Regions from separate parts of the Achromobacter sp. RW408 genome, predicted to be linked through region 2. Evidence: riboswitches for the same ligand, from Rfam matches in the RefSeq annotation. Region 2 holds a riboswitch; the other holds the start of a gene.
What was found. Region 2 has a riboswitch for glycine ahead of DK459_RS10290 (D-amino acid dehydrogenase). Riboswitches for the same ligand answer to the same signal wherever they lie in the genome.
Positions count from the first base shown of each region.

Region 1 (10,134 bases), on a different contig from region 2:
CGAACTTGCCCGGTTTGGCCACGCCCACCATGGCGTTCATGTTGGCGCCGTCCAGGTACACCTGGCCGCCGGCCTGGTGCACCAGGTCGCAGATCTCGGTCACGGCTTCCTCGAACACGCCGTGCGTGGACGGGTAGGTGATCATCAGCGCGGCCAGCTTGTCGCCGACCTGTTCGATCTTGGCGCGCAGGTCGACCAGGTCGACGTTGCCGTTGGCGTCGGAGGCCACCACCACCACGTCCATGCCGGCCAGTTGCGCCGACGCGGGGTTGGTGCCGTGGGCCGAGGACGGGATCAGGCAGATGTTGCGCTGGTGCTGGCCGTTGGCCTGGTGGTAGCCGCGGATCGCCAGCAGGCCGGCGTATTCGCCCTGCGCGCCCGAGTTGGGTTGCAGGCTGATGTTGTCGTAGCCGGTGATTTCGCACAGCGCGGCCGACAGGCGCGTGATCAGCTCGTCATAGCCCTTGCTCTGCGAGGCGGGCGCGAACGGATGCACCAGCGCGAACTCGGGCCAGGTGATGGGGATCATCTCGGTCGTGGCGTTCAGCTTCATGGTGCACGAACCCAGCGGGATCATGGTGCGGTCCAGCGCCAGGTCCTTGTCGGCCAGCTTGCGCAGGTAGCGCAGCATGTCGGTTTCCGACTGCACGCTGGAGAACACCGGGTGCTTGAGGATGGCGCTTTCACGGGCCACCGCGGCGGGGATGCCGCTGGCGGCGGCGGCGTCGAGCGCGTCGATGTCCAGTTCGACGTCATCGCGTTCCAGGCCGGCGGCGAACACGTTCACCAGCGCCTGCAGGTCGGCGGCGGTGACGGTCTCGTCCAGCGACACGGCCAGGCGGGCGCCGTCGACGCGGCGCAGGTTGATGTGCTCGCACTCGGCGGCGGTGATGATGGCGGGCGTGGCCGGGCCGGTTTCCAGCAGCAGCGTGTCGAAGAAGGTGTCGTTGGCGACCTTGATGCCCAGCTTGCCGAGTTCGGCGCGCAGGATGGCGGTGTAGCGCTGCACGCGCTCGGCGATGCGGCGGATGCCGGCCGGGCCGTGCCAGACGGCGTACATGCCGGCCATCACGGCCAGCAGCACCTGCGCGGTGCAAATGTTCGAGGTCGCCTTCTCGCGGCGGATGTGCTGTTCGCGCGTCTGCAGCGCCAGGCGCATCGCCGGGTTGCCTTGGGCGTCCTTGGACACGCCGACCAGGCGGCCGGCCATGTTGCGCTTGAAGGCGTCCTTGCAGGCCATGAAGCCGGCGTGCGGGCCGCCGAAACCGAACGGCACGCCGAAGCGCTGGGCCGAACCGATGGCGATGTCCGCGCCCCACTCGCCGGGCGCTGCCAGCAGCGCCAGCGCCAGCAGGTCGGTGGCCACGGCCACCACCGCGCCTTGCGCGTGGGCGGTTTCGGCCAGCTTGCGGTAGTCGGCCACCGAGCCGGTGCTGTGCGGGTACTGCAGCAGCACGCCAAAGCATTCCGGCAGGCCTTCGGCCTCGTCGCCGACGGCGATCTCGATGTCCAGGCCCTCGGCGCGCGTGCGCACGACCTCGATGGTCTGCGGATGCACGTGGCGCGAGATGAAGAACACCGGGCTTTGCGACTTGGCGCTGCGGCGCGCCAGCGTCATGGCTTCGGCGGCGGCGGTGCTTTCATCGAGCAGCGAGGCGTTGGAGATGTCCAGCCCGGTCAGGTCGGCGACCATGGTCTGGTAGTTCAGCAGGGCCTCCAGGCGGCCCTGCGAGATCTCGGGCTGGTACGGCGTGTAGGCCGTGTACCAGGCGGGATTCTCGAGAATGTTGCGCAACACCACGTTGGGCGTCTGCGTGCCGTAGTACCCCTGGCCGATGTAGTTGCGAAAGACCTTGTTGCGGCCGGCGATCTGCTTCAACTCGGCCAGCACGTCGGCTTCGCTGCGCGACGGCGGCAGCGCCAGCGGCGCCTGGCTGCGGATCTTGGGCGGCACGACTTCTTCGATCAGGGCGTCCAGGCTGGGGCTGCCGATGGCGGCGAGCATGGCGGCCTGGTCGGCGTCGGAGGGGCCGATGTGGCGGGGGATGAAGTCGGTGTGGGTGTCTAGGGCGCGCGACATGGGGGATCTCGAGATGGCGGTGTCGTCGGAAGGGACGGACGGTGATGCATGGACGGGCGGCGGCGCCAGCGCCGCGCCCGCCCTGACGGGCTTAGCCGTTGGCCACGGCTTCGTAGCCGGCGGCGTCCAGCAGCTTGTCGGCATCGGCGGCGTTGACCGGCTTGATCTTGAAGATCCAGGCGGTGAAGGCCGATTCGTTGATCAGGTTGGGGTTGCTTTCCAGCTCGTCGTTGAACGCGACGATTTCGCCGGCCACGGGCGCGTAGATGTCGGAGGCGGCCTTGACCGACTCGACCACGCCGGCGGTCTCGCCCGCGTTCAGCTTGGCGCCGACCTTGACGTCGCCGACGAAGACCAGGTCACCCAGCTGGTCCTGGGCGGTATCGGTGATGCCGACGACGAACACGTCGCCTTCGGCTTTGACCCATTCATGGGACTCGGTGTACTTGCGATCGGTGGGCAGACTCATGAGGACTCCTGGGGGGATTCGGATAAGGAAATGGTGTTGCGCGCCTCGCGCCGGCGGCCGCGCCCCGCAGGGCCGGCCACCGGCGCGAAGCTTCGAGTTTACGAGTGTTCGACGGCTTTGCCGTTACGGACAAACGGCAGCTTGCAGACCAGGGCGGGCACCCACTTGCCGCGGATGTCGACCTCGACCGTGTCGCCCGCGACCACGCCTTGCGGCAGGCGGGCAAAGCCGATCGAAACGCCCAGCGTCGGCGACATGGTGCCGCTGGTGAGTTCGCCCACGCCGTTCTTGGTGCGCACCGCCATGTGGGCGCGCATCACGCCGCGTTCCTGCAGTTTCAGGCCGACGAAGGCGGCGGGCGTGGCGAACTGCTCCAGCGCGTCGCGGCCGATGAAGCGGCGCTCGGGGTTCTTCAGGGACACCGTCCAGGTCAGCGCGGCTTCGCCGGGCTGGGTCAGTTCGTCCATGTCCTGGCCATACAGGTTCATGCCGGCTTCCAGGCGCAGCGTGTCGCGCGCGCCCAGGCCCGCCGGACGCACGCCCTGGGCCGCCAGGTCGCGCCACAGTTGCACCGCCTCGGCCGCGGGCAGCACGATTTCGAAGCCGTCTTCGCCGGTGTAACCGGTGCGCGCCACCAGCGTGTCGTCACCGACGCGCGCGGCCACGAACGGGGTCAGCGGCTCGCTGGCGGCCTGCCAGGCCGGGCGCGCGGCCCAGACCTTGGCGCGGGCGTTGGGGCCCTGCACGGCGATCATGGCCAGGTCGCGGCGCGGCGTGATGGTGACGTCGAACTTGCCGGCCTGCTTGACGCGCTGCATCCAGGCCATGTCCTTGTCGGCCGTGCCGGCGTTGACCACCACGCGCCATTCGTCGAGCGCGAAGAAGTACACGATCAGGTCGTCGATGACGCCGCCCTGCGGGTTCAGCATGCAGGTGTAGAGCGCCTTGCCCGGTACGGTCAGCTTGGCGACGTCGTTGGCCACCAGGCGCTGCAGGAAGGCGTAGGCGTCGGGGCCCGTGACGTCGGCGTTGAGCATGTGCGAGACGTCGAACATGCCGGCGTCCTGGCGCACCGCGTGGTGCTCTTCCAGTTGCGAGCCGTAGGCCAGGGGCATATCCCAGCCGCCGAAATCGACCATGCGAGCGCCGGAGGCGATATGTTCTTCGGCCAGCGGGGTGCGTTTGAGGGGTGCGGACATGCGCGGGTACTCCGGAGCGGCAGCGGTGCCAGGGTTACGGAATGCCGCCGGCGGACGGGATGCGCCCACGCAACGGCTGAATCTTCCGCCCCTCTGTCCTTTTGCCTGAGAGTTGCCCCGCGTGACGGGTTTGCACCTTCGGCGCCTGGGCTGCTCGCTATGTCCCTGATTGGGCAGCGGCGCCAGGTCTCTCCAGAGTGCTGCTTTGCCGAGTCCGCGCGGTGAAAACCGGGACAGGGCAAGCATGCGCGGTATGGGATACCTGAGCGATTCCGGGCGAATTGCGCCTTCGGCGGCAGCCGCGAACGGCCGCTCTCTCCCGCAACATGCGTGACAGCGCCGAAAGCATACCGCGAAACGCGGTTCCGTTGTTGATCCGCGATCGCCGCCCGGGCGCCGCTTCAGCCCAGCGCGGTGTCCAGCAGCATCATCAGCACGAAGCCCAGCATCAGCCCGCAGGTGGCGTAGACCTCGTGCCCCTTGCGGTGCGATTCGGGAATGATTTCGTGGCTGATCACGAACAACATGGCGCCCGCGGCAAAGCCCAGGCCCCACGGCAGCAGCGCCGCCGACCAGCCCACCACGGCCGCGCCCAGCACCGCGCCCACCGGCTCGACCAGGCCGGACAGCATGCCCAGTGCCACCGCGAACGCGCGCTTGTAGCCCGCGGCGATCAACGCCACGGCCACCACCAGGCCTTCGGGGATGTCCTGGATGGCGATGCCGGTGGCCAGCGCCGTGCCGCGCACCGGATCGTTGCCGGCGTAGCCGACGCCGATGGCCAGGCCTTCGGGCAGGTTGTGCAGGGTGATGGCGAAGACGAACAGCCAGGTACGGCGCAGCCGGTGGGCCTCGATGCCTTCGCGGCCCTTGATGAAATGCTCGTGGGGCAGCAACCGGTCCATCAGCAACAGCGCCGCCGCCCCCAGCAGGATGGCGGCGCCCACCGTCAGGCCGGCGCCCCACGGCCCCGCGCCCTGCGCCTCGGCCGCCGCGATGCCCGGCGCCACCAGCGAGAAGGCGCTGGCGGCCAGCATCACGCCGGCGCCGAAGCCGAACATGCTGTCCTGCATCTTCTGCGGGATGGTGCGCGCGAACAGGATCGGCAGCGTGCCCGCCGCGGTGGCGCCCGCGGCGACCATGCCGCCCAGCAGGGCGTCGGCCACGTGCGGCGCGTGGTCGTTGAAATAGACCCACATCTGGTGCAGGCCCAGGCAGGCGACCAGCACCGCCAGCGTCCAGACACTGACGCTGGTGGCCGCGGGCCGGATGCGATGACGGCTGAAGGTATTCATGGACCGCTGCCCCCGCGCAATGCCGGCTCAGCCCACGGCGGCGGCGTAGCGGCGCGCCACCTCGGGCCAATCGATCACATTGTAGAAGGCGCCGATGTATTCCGGGCGGCGGTTCTGGTACTTGAGATAGTAGGCGTGTTCCCACACGTCCAGGCCCAGGATCGGCGTGTTGCCCTGCATCAGCGGGCTGTCCTGGTTGGCGCTGCTTTCCACCGCCAGCTTGCCGGCGGGCGTCACGCTGAGCCAGGCCCAGCCGCTGCCGAAGCGCGTCAGCGCCGCCTTGGTGAAGGCTTCGCGGAAGGCGGCGTGTCCGCCCAGTTCGGTGTCGATGGCGCGGGCCAGCGCGCCGTCGGGCTCGCCCCCGCCCCGTGGCGACATGACCGACCAGAACAGGCTGTGGTTGGCGTGGCCGCCGCCGTTGTTGCGCACCGCGCCACGGACGGCTTCGGGAAGTTGGTCGATGCGCGCCACCAGGGCCTCGACCGGCTCGTCGGTGGCGATGCCGGCGCCTTCGAGCGCGGCGTTCAGGTTGTTGACGTAGGTCTGGTGGTGCTTGCTGTAATGGATTTCCATCGTCAGCGCGTCGATGTGCGGTTCGAGCGCGTCATAGGCGTAAGGCAGGGGCGGCAAGGTATAGGCCAAGGCGGTCTCCATCAGGCGGCGCCACCGGATGCGGCACGGCCGAATTTATGAAATACAAATGATAGGTATTTTTATTTGATATCACAACGACAACGTTGCAGTGCCCGTCATGCAGTCAGGCTATGGGCCGGGCAGGCCTTGGCGGGCAGCACGAAGCGTGCCCGCGCCCGACGGACGGGAAAAGCGTTGGATCAAGCGCCAGGAACGCCTAGAGCGCCTTGCCGCAGGCCACGCCCGAGGCCCAGGCCCACTGGAAGTTGTAGCCGCCCAGCCAGCCGGTAACGTCCACGGTCTCACCGATGAAGTACAGGCCGGGCATGGTGCGGGCCTGCATCGATTTCTGGTCCAGGCCGCGCGTATCGACGCCGCCGCGCATGACCTCGGCCTTCTTGTAGCCGGCGGTGCCGCTGGGCACCAGGGTCCACTGGTGGATGTCCTGCGCCAGCGCGCGCAGGGTCTTGTCCGGCGCATCGGCCAGGCGCAGCGCCGCCAGGCCCGGCTTGCCGGCCTGCTCCGCCAGTTGCAGCCAGCGGTCGGCCAGGCGCTTGGGCCACAGGCCGGCCAGCACCGTATGCATTTGCTGCCGGTTGCCGGACTTGGCCGCCAGCAGTTCGGCCGCCAGGTCGCGCCCCGGCGCCAGGTCGATGACGATGGGCTCGCCCGGCTTCCAGTAGCTGGATATCTGCAGGATCGCCGGGCCCGACAGGCCCCGATGGGTGAACAGCAGGTCTTCGAGAAACTCGCCGCGCGCCTTGCCCTGCCCCGTCGCCAGGTTGACCTCCAGCGCCACGCCGGACAGTTCGGCCAGCGGCTGCCAGTGCGCCGCGTCGAAGGTCAGCGGCACCAGCGCCGGCCGCGGCTCGACCACCTTCAGGCCGAACTGGCGCGCCAGCTTCAGGCCGAAGTCGGTGGCGCCCAACTGCGGGATCGCCATGCCGCCCGTGGCCACCACCAGCTTGGCCGCGCGGATCGCGCCCTGGCCGGTGCGCAGCTCGAAGCCCGCCTCGCCATGGGCCACCTCGGCCACCTGGCAGCCCATGCGCCACTGCACGCCGCCGGCATCGCATTCGGCGCGCAGCATCTCGATGATGGATTCGCTGGAATCGTCGCAGAACAGCTGGCCGCGATGCTTCTCGTGCCAGGCAATGCGGTGGCGCTTGAGCAGCGCCAGGAAGTCCTGCGGGGTGTAGCCCGACAACGCCGAGCGGCAGAAATGCGGGTTGTCGGAGAGGAAATTGGCGGGTCCCGCGCCGATGTTGGTGAAGTTGCAGCGGCCGCCGCCCGAGATACGGATCTTCTCGGCCAGGCGCTCGGCGTGGTCCACCAGCACCACGCGCAAGCCGCGCTGGCCGGCGACCGCGGCACACATCATGCCGGCGGCGCCGGCACCGAGGACGGCGACATCGAACATCGGGACTCCGGACCTGATCAGTCTTCGATCAGGCAATCAACGTAGTAGCGCTTCTCGCCGTCCGGCCCCACTTCGTCGGCCAGGCCGTGGATGTAGGTTTCGAAGCCGGGGAAGCGTTCGTTGAACTCGCGCGCGAACTGCAGGTACTGGACGATGGTGCGGTTGAAGCGCTCGCCCGGAATCAGCAGCGGGATGCCCGGAGGATACGGCGTCAGCAGCACGCCGGTGACGCGGCCTTCGAGCTGGTCGATGTCGACACGCTCGACCTCGCGGTGCGCCATGCGGGCGAAGGCGTCGGACGGCTTGAGCGCCGGCACCATGTCGCTCAGGTACATCTCGGTGGTCAGGCGGGCCACGTCACGCTCGCGGTAGGCTTCGTGGATCTGCTGGCACAGGTCGCGCAGGCCCATGCGCTCGTAGCGGCGATGGTCGCGGCAGAATTCCGGCAGGATGCGCCACAGCGGCTGGTTGCGGTCGTAGTCGTCCTTGAACTGCTGCAGCGCGGTCAGCAGCGTGTTCCAGCGGCCCTTGGTGATGCCGATGGTGAACAGGATGAAGAACGAATACAGGCCGGTCTTCTCGACCACCACGCCGTGCTCGGTCAGGTACTTGGAGACCAGCGCGGCGGGAATGCCGGTTTCGCCGAAGCTGCCCGACATGTCCAGCCCCGGCGTGATGACCGTGGCCTTGATCGGGTCCAGCATGTTGAAGCCTTCGGCCAGGTCGCCGAAGCCGTGCCAGTGGTCGTTCGACTCCAGGATCCACTCGTCGCGGTTGCCGATGCCTTCGGACACCAGGCGGTTCGGGCCCCAGACCTTGAACCACCAGTCGTTCTTGCCGAACTCGGATTCCACCTTGCGCATGGCGCGGCGGAAATCCATGGCTTCGCGGATGCTTTCCTCGACCAGCGCGGTGCCGCCCGGCGGCTCCATCATGGCCGCGGCCACGTCGCACGACGCGATGATCGCGTACTGCGGCGAGGTCGACGTATGCATCAGGTAGGCTTCGTTGAAGACGTTGCGGTCCAGTTTGCGGGTCTCGGATTCCTGCACGATGATCTGCGAGGCCTGCGAGATGCCGGCCAGCAGCTTGTGCGTGGAGTGGGTCGCGAACACCATCGCGTCCTTGCTGCGCGGACGGTCCTGGCCGATCGCGTGCATGTCCTGGTAGAACTCGTGGAACGACGCGTGCGGCAGCCAGGCTTCGTCAAAGTGCAGCGTGTCGACGTAGCTGCCCAGTTCCTTCTTGATCATCTCGACGTTGTAGATCACGCCGTCGTAGGTGCTCTGCGTCAGCGTCAGGATGCGCGGGTTCTTGTTCACGGCTTCGCGCGCGAACGGGTTGGCCTCGATCTTCTTGCGGATGCTGTCCGGATGGAACTCTTCCAGCGGGATAGGGCCGATGATGCCCAGGTGGTTGCGCGTCGGGCGCAGGAACACCGGGATCGCGCCCGTCATGGTGATGGCGTGCAGGATCGACTTGTGGCAGTTGCGGTCCACCACCACCACGTCGCCGGCGGCGACGTTGGCGTGCCACACCACCTTGTTCGAGGTCGAGGTGCCGTTGGTCACGAAGTAGCAGTGGTCGGCGTGGAAGATGCGCGCCGCGTTCAGCTCGGACTCGGCCACCGGGCCGGTATGGTCCAGCAGCTGGCCCAGTTCGTCGACGGCGTTGCAGACGTCGGCGCGCAGCATGTTCTCGCCGAAGAACTGGTGGAACATCTGGCCCACCGGACTCTTCAGGAACGCCACGCCGCCCGAGTGGCCCGGGCAGTGCCAGGAATAGGAGCCATCCTGCGCGTACTTGACCAGCTCGCGGAAGAACGGCGGCGGCAGGCTGTCCACATAGCTGCGCGCTTCGCGGATGATGTGGCGCGCCACGAATTCGGGGGTGTCCTCGAACATGTGGATGAAGCCGTGCAGCTCGCGCAGGATGTCGTTCGGAATGTGTTCCGAGGTGCGCGTCTCGCCGTACAGGTAGATGGGGATGTCGGCGTTGCGGAAACGCAGTTCGCCGATGAAGGTGCGCAGGTTCTTGATGGCGCTGGCCACGTCCTCGGGCGAATCCACGTCGAACTCTTCATCGTCGATCGACAGGATGAACGCGCTGGCACGGCTCTGCTGCTGGGCGAACGAACTCAGGTCGCCGTAACTGGTCACCCCGATCACCTCGACGCCCTCGGCCTCGATCGCCGCGGACAGGGCGCGGATACCCAGACCGGACGCGTTCTCGGAACGGTAGTCCTCGTCGATGATGAAGATGGGGAAGCGGAATTTCATGCAGGCGCTCCTGGGGGCAAGGCGAATCGGACCGGGTTGGCGGACGCGAGTGTACTTCTAGTGAAAAACCGTCTGATGACAGGCGGGCGCGAGGTTCCCGCCGGCGGCGGGAATGGCGGAATTGTAGGGCCGTTTTCCCCCAGGCCCTATGGTTTTCCCGAGGACGGCGCCAAAGGGCCGCGCCGGGCGCCGGCGAAGGCGCCGCGCGGCCCCCTGCCGACGCCATCCCGGCGCGCCCGCGCGGCTCGCCTCGGCTAGCGGATGGTGGTGGCCGCGCCGGCGTCCAACGCTGCCAGGAAGCGGTCGAAGTAAGGTGGAATGGCTTCGGCGGCGCCATAGCGGATGCGCCGCTCGACCTTGGCGATGGCGCCGAAGCAGACTTCGGTCTCGGGCGAGCCGCAGACCAGCACCACCGGGTCCTCGTCATCGCAGACCTCGTACAGGCCGCCATGGGCGCGCCGGGCCACTTCGTAAAGGTAGGCGGCGGCGCCGACGGTCTGCATGGGGGTCAGGGGCAAGGTGCCCAGGTGCGCGGCTTCGAGCGCGTCGTCGAGCGCGTGGACGCTCGACAGGGAGTAGTCGAGTCCGGCCCCGTCCGGGCCGGCTGCCTGGACGAAATCCTGCGCGGCGTGGGCCACGCGCGCCACGAACTCTTGCTGGACTTCGTCGCGCTTGGCGTCCTGGTTTATCTTGAGGAAACCGAACATCATTGGCTCCTTTGAAAACCGCAAGCGGCGTTGACCCCATTATAGGCAGCGA
Region 1 is NZ_QHHO01000047.1:487,118-497,251, forward strand. Features, by position in the region: gene gcvP (aminomethyl-transferring glycine dehydrogenase) at 1-2,080, opposite strand, end outside; gene gcvH (glycine cleavage system protein GcvH) at 2,172-2,549, opposite strand; gene gcvT (glycine cleavage system aminomethyltransferase GcvT) at 2,648-3,748, opposite strand; glycine riboswitch at 3,832-3,954, opposite strand; glycine riboswitch at 3,988-4,080, opposite strand; gene DK459_RS18385 (ZIP family metal transporter) at 4,150-5,043, opposite strand; gene DK459_RS18390 (superoxide dismutase) at 5,071-5,685, opposite strand; gene DK459_RS18395 (NAD(P)/FAD-dependent oxidoreductase) at 5,894-7,096, opposite strand; gene DK459_RS18400 (arginine/lysine/ornithine decarboxylase) at 7,114-9,375, opposite strand; gene DK459_RS18405 (hypothetical protein) at 9,630-10,082, opposite strand.
Region 1: another riboswitch for glycine. It lies ahead of gcvT (glycine cleavage system aminomethyltransferase GcvT); the one in region 2 lies ahead of DK459_RS10290 (D-amino acid dehydrogenase).

Region 2 (10,134 bases):
ACCTGGGCACGCACCGCTACATGCTGGAAGACACGCGCCTGGGCCTGTCGTTCCTGGTGTCGACCGGCCGCTGGGCCGGCGTGCCCACGCCGGTGGCGCAGGGCCTGTTGAGCGTGGCCTCGGCCGTGACCGGCCGCGACCTGTACGCCGAGGGCCGCACGCTGGAGGCGCTGGGGCTGGACGCCCTGTCGCGCGCCGACATGGCCGCGCTGCTCGCGCAAGGATGCTGACCATGGAACGGACCTTGTGCGTGGTCGGCGCCGGCCGCATGGGCATGGGCATCGCCCTGTCATACATCCATGCCGGACTGGACGTTACGCTGATCGACATCAAGCCGCGCGCGCGCGGCGAGCGCGCCGAAACCTTCGCCCGCGTGCTGGGCGGCCTGCGGCGCGAACTGGGCACGCTCGTGCGGTTGGGCCTGCTGGACGAGGCCCAGGCCGACACCGCGCTGGGCCGCGTGCGCCTGGTGGCGCGCGAGGACGCCCTGGCCGACCTGGCCCGCGCCCGCGTGGTGTTCGAGGCGGTGCCCGAGCAACTGGACATCAAGCGCGACACCTTCGACTGGCTCGGCGAGGCCTGCGCGCCGGACAGCGTCATCGCCTCCACCACCTCGACCTTCCTGGTCACCGAACTGGCCGACATGGTGCGCGCGCCCGGCCGCTTCCTGAACGCGCACTGGCTCAATCCCGCCTACCTGATCCCGCTGGTGGAGGTGAGCCCCGGCCCGCGGACCAGCGACGCGGCGTTGCAGGACCTGCTGGCGGTGCTGCGCCTGGCCGGCAAGACGCCGGTGCGGTGCGCGCCCGCCGCCGGCTACATCGTGCCGCGCATCCAGGCGCTGGCCATGAACGAGGCGGCCCGCATGGTCGAGGAAGGCGTGGCCAGCGCCGAGGACATCGACACCGCCGTGCGGCTGGGCTTCGGCCTGCGCTTCTCGGTGCTGGGCCTGCTGGAGTTCATCGACTGGGGCGGCGGCGACATCCTCTACTACGCCTCGCGCTACCTGTCCGGCGCGCTCGATGCGCGCTTCGCGGCCCCGGCCATCATCGAACGCAACATGGAACAGGGGCGCAACGGCCTGCGCGAAGGGCAAGGCTTCTACGACTATGGCGGCATGGACGTCGAAGCGTACAAGCTGCGGCGGCTGGGCGAGTTGTGCGCGCGGCTGGAGATCATGGGGTTGCTGCCGAGGTTCGATGGCGCCAGGGCGGCCGGCCAGGCGCCCCCTGCGGCCCGATCCTGAAGGCCGCTGCGCGCCGGGCGGCGGCATTCACGGCGCCAGCGCCTCGAGCACCCGCAGCGCCAACCGCACCCGCGCCTCGTTGGGATAGTTGCGGTTGGCCAGGATCACGATGCCGAGCTTGCGCGACGGCACGAACGCCACGTAGGCGCCAAAGCCATTGGTGGCGCCGGTCTTGTTAACCCACACCGCCTGCTGCGGCGCCAGCGGCGGTTGCTGGGCCTTGACCGGCAGGGTCTCGAACGCGACCTGGGCGGAGTTGCCGCGCACCAGGTCGTCCACCGACACCGGGTAGCGATACTGTTCCCAGATCAGGTCCTGCGTCATCGCGCCCAACTGGTAATAGCCGGTGTGGGTCTCGGCGATGGCGCGCTGCAGCGTGGCGTCGACCGGCGCGGCGCCCAGGTTGATCTCGACGAAACGCAGCATGTCGCGGGCGCTGGACTTCACGCCGTAGGCCTCGTCGGCCAGCACGCCCGGGTTCAGGCGCACCGGCGCGTCCTGCTTGTCGTAGCCCTGGGCGTAGTCGGGCATCTTGCGCGGCGGCACTTCCAGCCAGGTGTCGCGCAGGCCCAGCTTGGGAAACAGCTGCTGCTCCATCGCCGCCACGTAGGACTCGCCCAGCGCGCGCGCCGCCACCACGCCCAGCATGCCGATGCTGGGGTTGGCATAGGTGCGCTTCGTGCCGGGCGCATACTGCGGAGTCCAGGCCTTGAGGTAGTCCATCAGTTGCGCCGTGTTCTGGACCGCGTCCGGCACCTGCAAGGGAAAGCCGCCGGCGGTGTGCGTGGCCAGGTTCACCAGCGTCAGCTTGGCGAATTCGCTGCCTTGCAGCTCGGGCACCCACTTGGCCGGACTGTCGGCCAGCGACAGGCGGCCCGTGGCCTGCGCGTAGGCGGCCAGCGTGACGGTGAAGGTCTTGCTGATCGAACCCAGTTCGAACAGGGTGTCGCTGGAAACGGCGCGGCGCGGCTGGCGCGAGGCGTCGCCATAGTTGAAGAAGCGCTGCTCGCCGTTGTGGCTGACGCCGATGGCCATGCCGTCGATGCCGTATTGGCGCATGACCTCGGCCACCGCGGCGTCGACGGCGGCGGTGGCGCGATCGGCCTTGGCGGGCGTGGATGCGGAGGCCGATGCCGTGGCTGCCTTGGCGGCGGGCGCTTGCGCAACGGCCGGGCTGGCCGAGGCGGTGCCGGCCAGGGCCAGCGCCAACGTCGTGGACAGCAGGGAAATACGGAACATTGCCGGAGCGCGCATGCGGGATCGTCCTTTCGTTTTCTGACCGGCGCGTGCCGCGCGGGTTGGCGCCCAGTGTAGAGCCTATCCGCCTCCTTCCTGGTATTAACCCTGAGTCCCGCTCGCGGCAGATTTTGGCTATTCTCACTGCGTCGATTCAAAACCCCGCAGAAGAGTCCCGTCCCCGTGGCGGGCGCCGACGGAGCAACCGCCCCGGAAACTCTCAGGCAACAGGACTGCGCGGTCTAGACAATCTGGAGAGAGGCGCCTGGCGCCCACCGAAGGGGAACCCGCGCCCTCGCGCCCGGGTGAAGCTCTCAGGTACAGAGACAGATGGGGTGCCGCGATCATCGGATCGTGGCCACGCCATCTGGAGCCATCATGCCCCGCATCGCCATCATCGGCGCCGGTATCACCGGCGTCACGTCCGCCTACGCCTTGAGCAAACTGGGCTACGACGTCACCGTCTACGACCGTCAGCGCTATCCCGCCATGGAGACGTCCTACGCCAACGGCGGCCAGTTGTCCGCCAGCAATGCCGAAGTCTGGAACAGCGCCGCCACCATCATGAAGGGCCTGCGCTGGCTCGGCCGCCACGACGCGCCGCTGCTGCTCAATCCGCGTCCGAGCTGGCACAAGTATTCATGGCTGGCCCAGTTCATGGGGCAGATCCGCAACTATCGCCAGAACACCATCGCCACCACGCGCATGGCGATCGAGGCGCGCCAGCACCTGTACGCCATGGCCGAGGAGGAAGGCATCGATTTCGACCTGGAGCGCCGCGGCATCCTGCACATCTACCACGATGCCGCCAGCTTCGAGACCGCGCGCCGCGCCAACGCGCTGCTGCGCGAAGGCGGGCTGGAGCGGCACGCCGTCACGCCGGAGGAAATCCGCGGCATCGAGCCGACGCTGCAAACGCCCTGCCACGGCGGCTTCTATACGCCGTCCGACGCCACCGGCGACATCCACAAGTTCACCAGCGGCCTGGCGCGGGCCTGCGCGCGCCGCGGCGTGCGCTTCGAACAGGATGCCGACATCCGCGCCATCAGCCGCGACGGCCTGCCCTACGTGCTGGACCTGGCGCGCGAAGACGGCAGGCGGCGCGAGCAGCACGAAACCGACGCCATCGTGGTCTGCGCCGGTGCCGCCAGTCGCCAGTTCGCGCGGCAATTGGGCGACAGGCTGAACATCTACCCGGTCAAGGGCTATTCGATCAGCGTGCACCTGGACGACGCCGCCAGCCAGGCCGCCGCGCCCAACGTGAGCCTGCTGGACGAGGCCGCCAAGATCGTCACCAGCCGCCTGGGCGACCGTTTCCGCGTGGCCGGCACGGCCGAGTTCAATGGCTTCAACCTGGACATCCGCGCCGAGCGCATCCAGCCGCTGGTGGACTGGACCCGCCGCCACTTTCCCGGCGTGCGCACGGCGCGCGTGGTGCCGTGGTGCGGGTTGCGGCCGATGATGCCCGACATGATGCCGCGCGTCGGCCCCGGCAAGCGGCCCGGCGTGTTCTACAACACCGGCCATGGGCACCTGGGCTGGACGCTGTCGGCGGCCACGGCGCAGATGCTGGCGGCGAGCGTGCGGGAGGGGGTGGGACTGTCGTAAAGCCATTGCGGCAGAGCACAGGCCGGGAGCGGGCCCGACGCGGACCGGCCCTCAATACCCCAGCAGCCGCGGCACCGACGACGCCAGCAGCGTCAGCCCCGAGCAGGTCAGCAGCCCCAGCACCAGGCGGCGGAACGCGACTTCGGAGATGCCGATGTACAGGCGCGTGCCCAGCAGCGTGGGGATCAGCATGGCCGGCGCCACCACGGCGAACATGGGCGCCATGTCGCGCGTGACGATGCCCGTGGCCAGGTAGGTGGCCATGGTCACGGCCAGCATCGACAGGTTGAAATTCTGGATCACGGCGCGCTGCGTGTCCTTGCCGAAACCGCGCAGCGTGCACCACAGCGTCGGCACGCTGCCGGCGAAGCCGCCGATGCCGCCCATCACGCCGCCCACCAGCCCGACCGCGCCGTCCCCCCAGCGATTGCCGCCTATGCGCGGCAGGCGCTGCGCCATCAGCATGACCGGACACCACAGCGCCAGCAGCGCGCCCAGCACCGCCTTGAACCAGTCCATGTCCAGGTGCGGCAGGATCAGGACGCCCAGCGGAATACCCGCCAGGCCGCCGAGCAGGAAGGGCCACAGCAAGGGCCAGTTGAAGCCGCGTCGCACCGAGAATACCGCCAGCAGCTGGCCGGTGAGCGCGCCGAACACGGCCAGCGCCGCCGCCAGCCGCGGATCCAGCACCCAGGCCCAGAACGACATGGCCACCATGCCGAAGGCAAAGCCCGACAGGCCCTGCACGAATCCCGCCACGGCCGCCCCGACGGCGACTATCCACACCGCATCCATTGCCCTGCGTCTCCTTGTTGTCGTGTCCGGCGGCGGAAGGATCGTTCCGTCCGGCTCTCGTGACGGCAGATTCTAGGCGCGTGTCGCGGCGGCCTTATTTGAAGTGTTGATGAGGCAATAGGTTTTCGGTGATGGCGGCGCGGTTCACAGGAAGATCGTGCCGCGCAGGTACAACGCGGCCTGGCCGCTGATGATGACGCGGCCGTTGTCGCGCAGCTCGCAGCGCAGCTGGCCCTTGCGCGCCCCGCCCTGCTCGGCGGTGAGCCGGGTCTTGCCCAGCCGCTCGCCCCAATAAGGCGCCAGCGAGGTGTGCGCCGACCCCGTGACCGGGTCTTCGTTGACGCCGACGCGCGGCCCGAACCAGCGCGACACGAAGTCGTAGCGGGTGGACGGCGCCGTCACCGCCACGCCGCGCACGTCGAATGCCGCCAGCGCGGCGAAGTCGGGCGCGAGGCCGTCGATCAGGCTTTCGTCGTCGATCACCACCAGGTAGTCGTCGGTGCGGTACAGCGCGCGCGCCGCCGGCAGGCCGAGCGCCCGCAGCAGGCCGTCGGGGATGGCTTCGGCCACCGGGCGCCTGGCGGGAAAGTCCATCGCCAGCCCGTCGCCGGCGCGCCGCACCCGCAGTTCGCCGCTGCGGGTGGCAAAGCGCAGCACCTCTTCGCTGGCGCCCAATTGCTCGAACAGCACCCAGGCGGTCGCCAGGGTCGCATGGCCGCACAGGTCGACCTCGACCGCGGGCGTGAACCAGCGCAGCTCGTGGATGTCGCCGCGGCGCACCACGTAGGCGGTCTCGGACAGGTTGTTCTCTTCGGCGATGCGTTGCAGCGTGGCGTCCGGCAGCCATGCCTCCAGCGGCACCACCGCGGCGGGGTTGCCGCCAAAGGGCGCGGCGGAAAAAGCGTCCACCTGGTAGAGATCGAGTTGCGGCATGAGGAATCCTGGAAAAAACGGTGAAGGCGGGACGCGGCGCCGCCATGCCGCATTTTGCTACGAAACGCCCGCGACTTCCCGCAGCAGCGCCTCCAGGCTGTCCAGTTCCGCCTCCTGGCGCGCGCTGTAGCCGATCACCACGCCCGCCGGCCAGGACACGCGCCGACAGAATTCCGCGACCGGCTGCAGCCCCACGCCCAGCGTGCGCGCCCGCGCCAGCAATGCCGCCACGTCGATGCCGGGCGGCGGCCACCACACCAGGTGAAAGCCCGCATGTTCGCCGCTGACTTGCAGCGGCGCCGCGCCCACCGCCTGGCGCAACATGCGCAGCACCCGATCGCGCCGCTGCGCATAGACCGGCCGCGCCCGCCGCACGTGGCGCGCGAAGCCGCCGTTCTCCAGGAACGCCGCCAGCGTCATCTGCTCGACGATGCTGCCGGAGCGGCCCGTCAGGTAGCGGGCGCGGGCGAAGTCCGCCACCAGCGGCCGGGGCAGCACCGCGTAGCCGATGCGCAGGGCGTTGAACAGGGTCTTGTTGAAGCTGCCGCAGTGGATCACGCGGTCGGCGCGGTCCAGGCTTTTCAGGGCCGCCAGCGGCGCCCCGTCGTAGTTGAATTCGCTGTCGTAGTCGTCGTCCAGGATCCAGCAACCGGCCTGCTCGGCCCAGTCCAGCAGCTCCAGGCGGCGCGACACCGGCATGGTGACGCCGGTGGGCGACTGGTGCGCCGGCGTCACATGCACCAGCCTGACGCCGCGATGGCGGCGGGCGCGCGCCACCGAAAAGCCGTGCTGGTCGATGGCCACCGGCACCACGCGCCGCGTGTACTGGCTGAACAGCGGCATGGCGTTGAGGTAGCCGGGGTCTTCCACCAGCACCTTGTCGCGCGGCGTGAGCAGAAGGCGCCCGCTGAGATCGAGGCCGTCGCGGATGCCGGTCAGCACCACCACCTGGTCGGCATCGCAGGCAATGCCGCGCGCCGCGCCGAGATAGCGCGCGATCTGTTCGCGCAGGGGATACCAGCCCTGCGGATCCTCGCGCGCCAGTTGCGCCGCCGTCACCCGCCGGGCGCTGGCCAGCAGGCCCTGGCGCCAGGCCGCCATAGGAAACAGCGAGGCGTCGGCGCCGCGCGCGGTGAAAGGCGGTTCGTGCCGCAAGGGAGGAACCGAACGGTCGGCATCCCGCGGGGCCGAGCGCGGCGCGCCGCGCGTGGCGGCAGCGGGTGCCGTGGCCGTATCGCCCGGCAGTCCGTGGCGAAAGAAATTGTCCGGGATGACCGCCGCCACATAGGTGCCGGACCCGACCGCGCCGGCGGTATAGCCTTCGCCGCGCAACTGGTCGTAGGCGGCCTCGACGGTGGAACGGGCAACATGCCAGCGCGCCGCCAGGCTGCGGGTGGACGGCAGCCGCCCGCCCGAGGGCAGGACGCCGCGCAGGATGCGCTCGCGGATCTGCCGGTACACCCAGGACTGCTTGGATTCGTCCGGGCGCGGCGGATCGACCGGCAGGTCCAGGCTGGCCTCCTGGCGGGTATCGCGCGAAAGTGGCTTGGTCTGGTTCATGAAAATGGCCCTATTTCATCGAGCCATTCTATCGCTACATTGCCCCCATCGCCCCCCGGGGCACGCCACCGGAATCGCGCCATGTCCACGCCCGCCCACGCCATTATCCTCGAGCACGGCCGCTTCACCAGCGATGGCAGCACCTCGATCCTGGAAGCCGCGCTGGCCCAGGGCGTGGCCGTGCCGTTTTCCTGTCAGCGCGGCGAGTGCGGTTCATGCCGGGCCCAGGTGGCCGGCGGCGCCTACGCCCGCATCGCGCCGCCCACCGAGCGCACCTATGTCACCGCCGCCGACGAATTGCTGATGTGCCAGTGCCGGGCGACCGGCGACCTGGCGCTGCGCTTTGCGCACTGGCAGGCGCCGGCGCAACCGGCGCGCCACTACCCGGTGACGGTGCTGTCGCGGGTGCCGCTGACCGCCGACGTGACCCGGCTGATCGTGGCGCCCCACGACGCCGCCGGTGCCTTCACCTGGCAGGCCGGGCAGCATGTGCGCTTCCTGATGGAAGATGGCGGCGAGCGCCCGTTCTCCATCGCCAGCGTGCCGGCCGCGGCCGGCCCCGCCCGGCTCGAATTCCACATCCGGCGCATGCCCGGCGGCGGTTTCACCGAACGGGTGCTGCCGCGCCTGATGCCCGGCGACACGCTCACCCTGGCGGGCCCGCACGGCGCCTGCGTCTGGCCGGCGCGGGGCTGGGCCGAGGCGGTCCAGGAGCTGGTGCTGCTGGCCACCGGCACCGGCTATGCCGGCGTCCACGCGATCATGATGGCGGCATTGCAGGACCCGCGCATCAGGCGCGTCACGCTCTACTGGGGCGGCCGCGACGAGGACGACTGCTACGCGGGCCCGCTGCTCAACGCGCTGCAAGGCAAGCACAGCGGGTTCCAATGGCAGGCGGTGCTATCGCGGGCATCCGCCGCGCCCGCCTGGCACGTGCAGGACGCCGCCCTGGCCGCGGACCACGACTGGCCGCGCACGGTGGCCTACGCCTGCGGCAACCCGGCCATGGTGCGCGCGGCGCGTGATCGGTTGTGCGCGGCCGGCCTGCCCCCGGACCGCTTCGTGTCCGAGGCCTTCGTGCCGGCGCGGGATCGGCCCGCCACGCGCGTCGCGCCGGCCCCGGCCCACCCGTGGGAACAGGTCGGCCAGCGCTTCAGCCTGGACGGCATCCTCGACGCCCGCCGTCGGTCGCGCGAGGCGGTGCGCGAGATTGCCGCGCTGCTGCGGCCCGGCATGACCACGCGCGAGGCGGTCACGGCGGCCGATGCCCACCTGCGCCGCATGGGCGCGTCGCACAACTGGCATCCGACCTACGTGCGCTTCGGCCCCGACTCGCAGTCGCCGGCGGTGCAGCCTACCGACTTCCAGCGCCGGCTGCGCGACGATGACGTGTTCGTGGTGGACATCGGCCCGGTATGGGACGGCTACGAGGGCGACTATGGCGACACCTTCGTGCTGGGCGCGGATGCCGACCGCCGGCGCTGCGCCGAAGCCGCGCGCCAGGTGTTCCGGCGCACCCGCGAGGACTGGCTGCGCGGGCTGACCGGCGCGGCCCTGTACGACCGCGCCGAGGCCTACGCGCGCGACTATGGCTGCGAGCTGGTGCGCGAGGTGCCGGGCCACCGGGTGGCGGATTTTCCGCACGCGCTGTACGGCCGGCACCGGCTGGCGCAGGCCGAATTCGTGCCGGCCGACGGCATCTGGGTGCTGGAGATCCAGGTGCGCGACCGGACGCTGCCGATCGGCGCGTTCTACGAGGACGTGCTGTTGCGGGAGATGGCGGACGCGGCTGCTTGACCGGACTCAGGGTTTGTCCCAATGCCGGGCCTGTCGATCCGCCCCAAGCTCATACGTCGTCCCGATACGCACCACTTCCTTCAAAGGCGGATTCATCATGACGACTGGCACTGTTACCCTGCATCGCGTCCTGCGCGCATCACCCGACACCGTTTACCGCGCCTTCCTCGAGCCGGACGCGGTCGTGCGCTGGCTGCCCCCGTATGGCTTCACCTGCGAGGTCTTCGAGCTTGATGCCAAGGTCGGCGGCAGGCACCGCATGGCGTTCCGCAATTTCGGCACCGGCCACGCCCACGGCTTCGGCGGCGAATACCTGGAACTGGTGCCGGGCGAGAAGATCCGCTACACCGACGAGTTCGACGACCCGAACCTGCCGGGCCGCATGCAGACCACGATCACCTTGCGCAAGGTGTCCTGCGGCACGGAGATGACCGTGGTGCAGGAGAACATCCCCGCGGTGATCCCGACGGAGATGTGCTACCTGGGCTGGCAGGAATCGCTGGCCCAGCTGATGCGGCTGGTCGAGCCGCAGATCCCCGACTGAGGCCGATCAGCCTGCGCGTTCGGCCAGCTCGTCCAGCAGCTCGGCCGACGGCACGAAGAACAGGCTGCCGGTGACGGCGCGGCTGTAGTCGAGCAGGCGGTCGTAGTTGCCGGCAGGACGACCCACGAACATGTTCTCGAGCATCTGTTCGATCGGCTTGGGCGAACGCGCGTAGCCGATGAAATAGGTGCCGAATTCGCCGGCGCCGGCGCGGCCGAACGGCATGTTGTCGCGCAGGATCTTGATCTCCTGGCCATCTTCTTCCAGCGTGGTCAGGGCGCTGTGCGAGTACGACGGCTTGACGTCGTCGGGCAGCTCGACGTTGGTGAGCTTGCGGCGGCCGATGATGAGTTCCTGCTGTTCGGTGGACAGCTTTTCCCAGGCGCTCATGTCGTGCAGATACTTCTGCACCAGC
Region 2 is NZ_QHHO01000046.1:63,373-73,506, forward strand. Features, by position in the region: gene DK459_RS10275 (NAD/NADP octopine/nopaline dehydrogenase family protein) at 1-230, shown strand, start outside; gene DK459_RS10280 (3-hydroxybutyryl-CoA dehydrogenase) at 233-1,246, shown strand; gene ampC (class C beta-lactamase) at 1,274-2,470, opposite strand; glycine riboswitch at 2,638-2,728, shown strand; glycine riboswitch at 2,730-2,816, shown strand; gene DK459_RS10290 (D-amino acid dehydrogenase) at 2,861-4,090, shown strand; gene DK459_RS10295 (sulfite exporter TauE/SafE family protein) at 4,142-4,885, opposite strand; gene DK459_RS10300 (PhzF family phenazine biosynthesis protein) at 5,030-5,818, opposite strand; gene DK459_RS10305 (PLP-dependent aminotransferase family protein) at 5,876-7,378, opposite strand; gene DK459_RS10310 (NAD(P)H dependent flavin oxidoreductase family protein) at 7,460-9,175, shown strand; gene DK459_RS10315 (SRPBCC family protein) at 9,273-9,719, shown strand; gene DK459_RS10320 (Dyp-type peroxidase) at 9,726-10,134, opposite strand, start outside.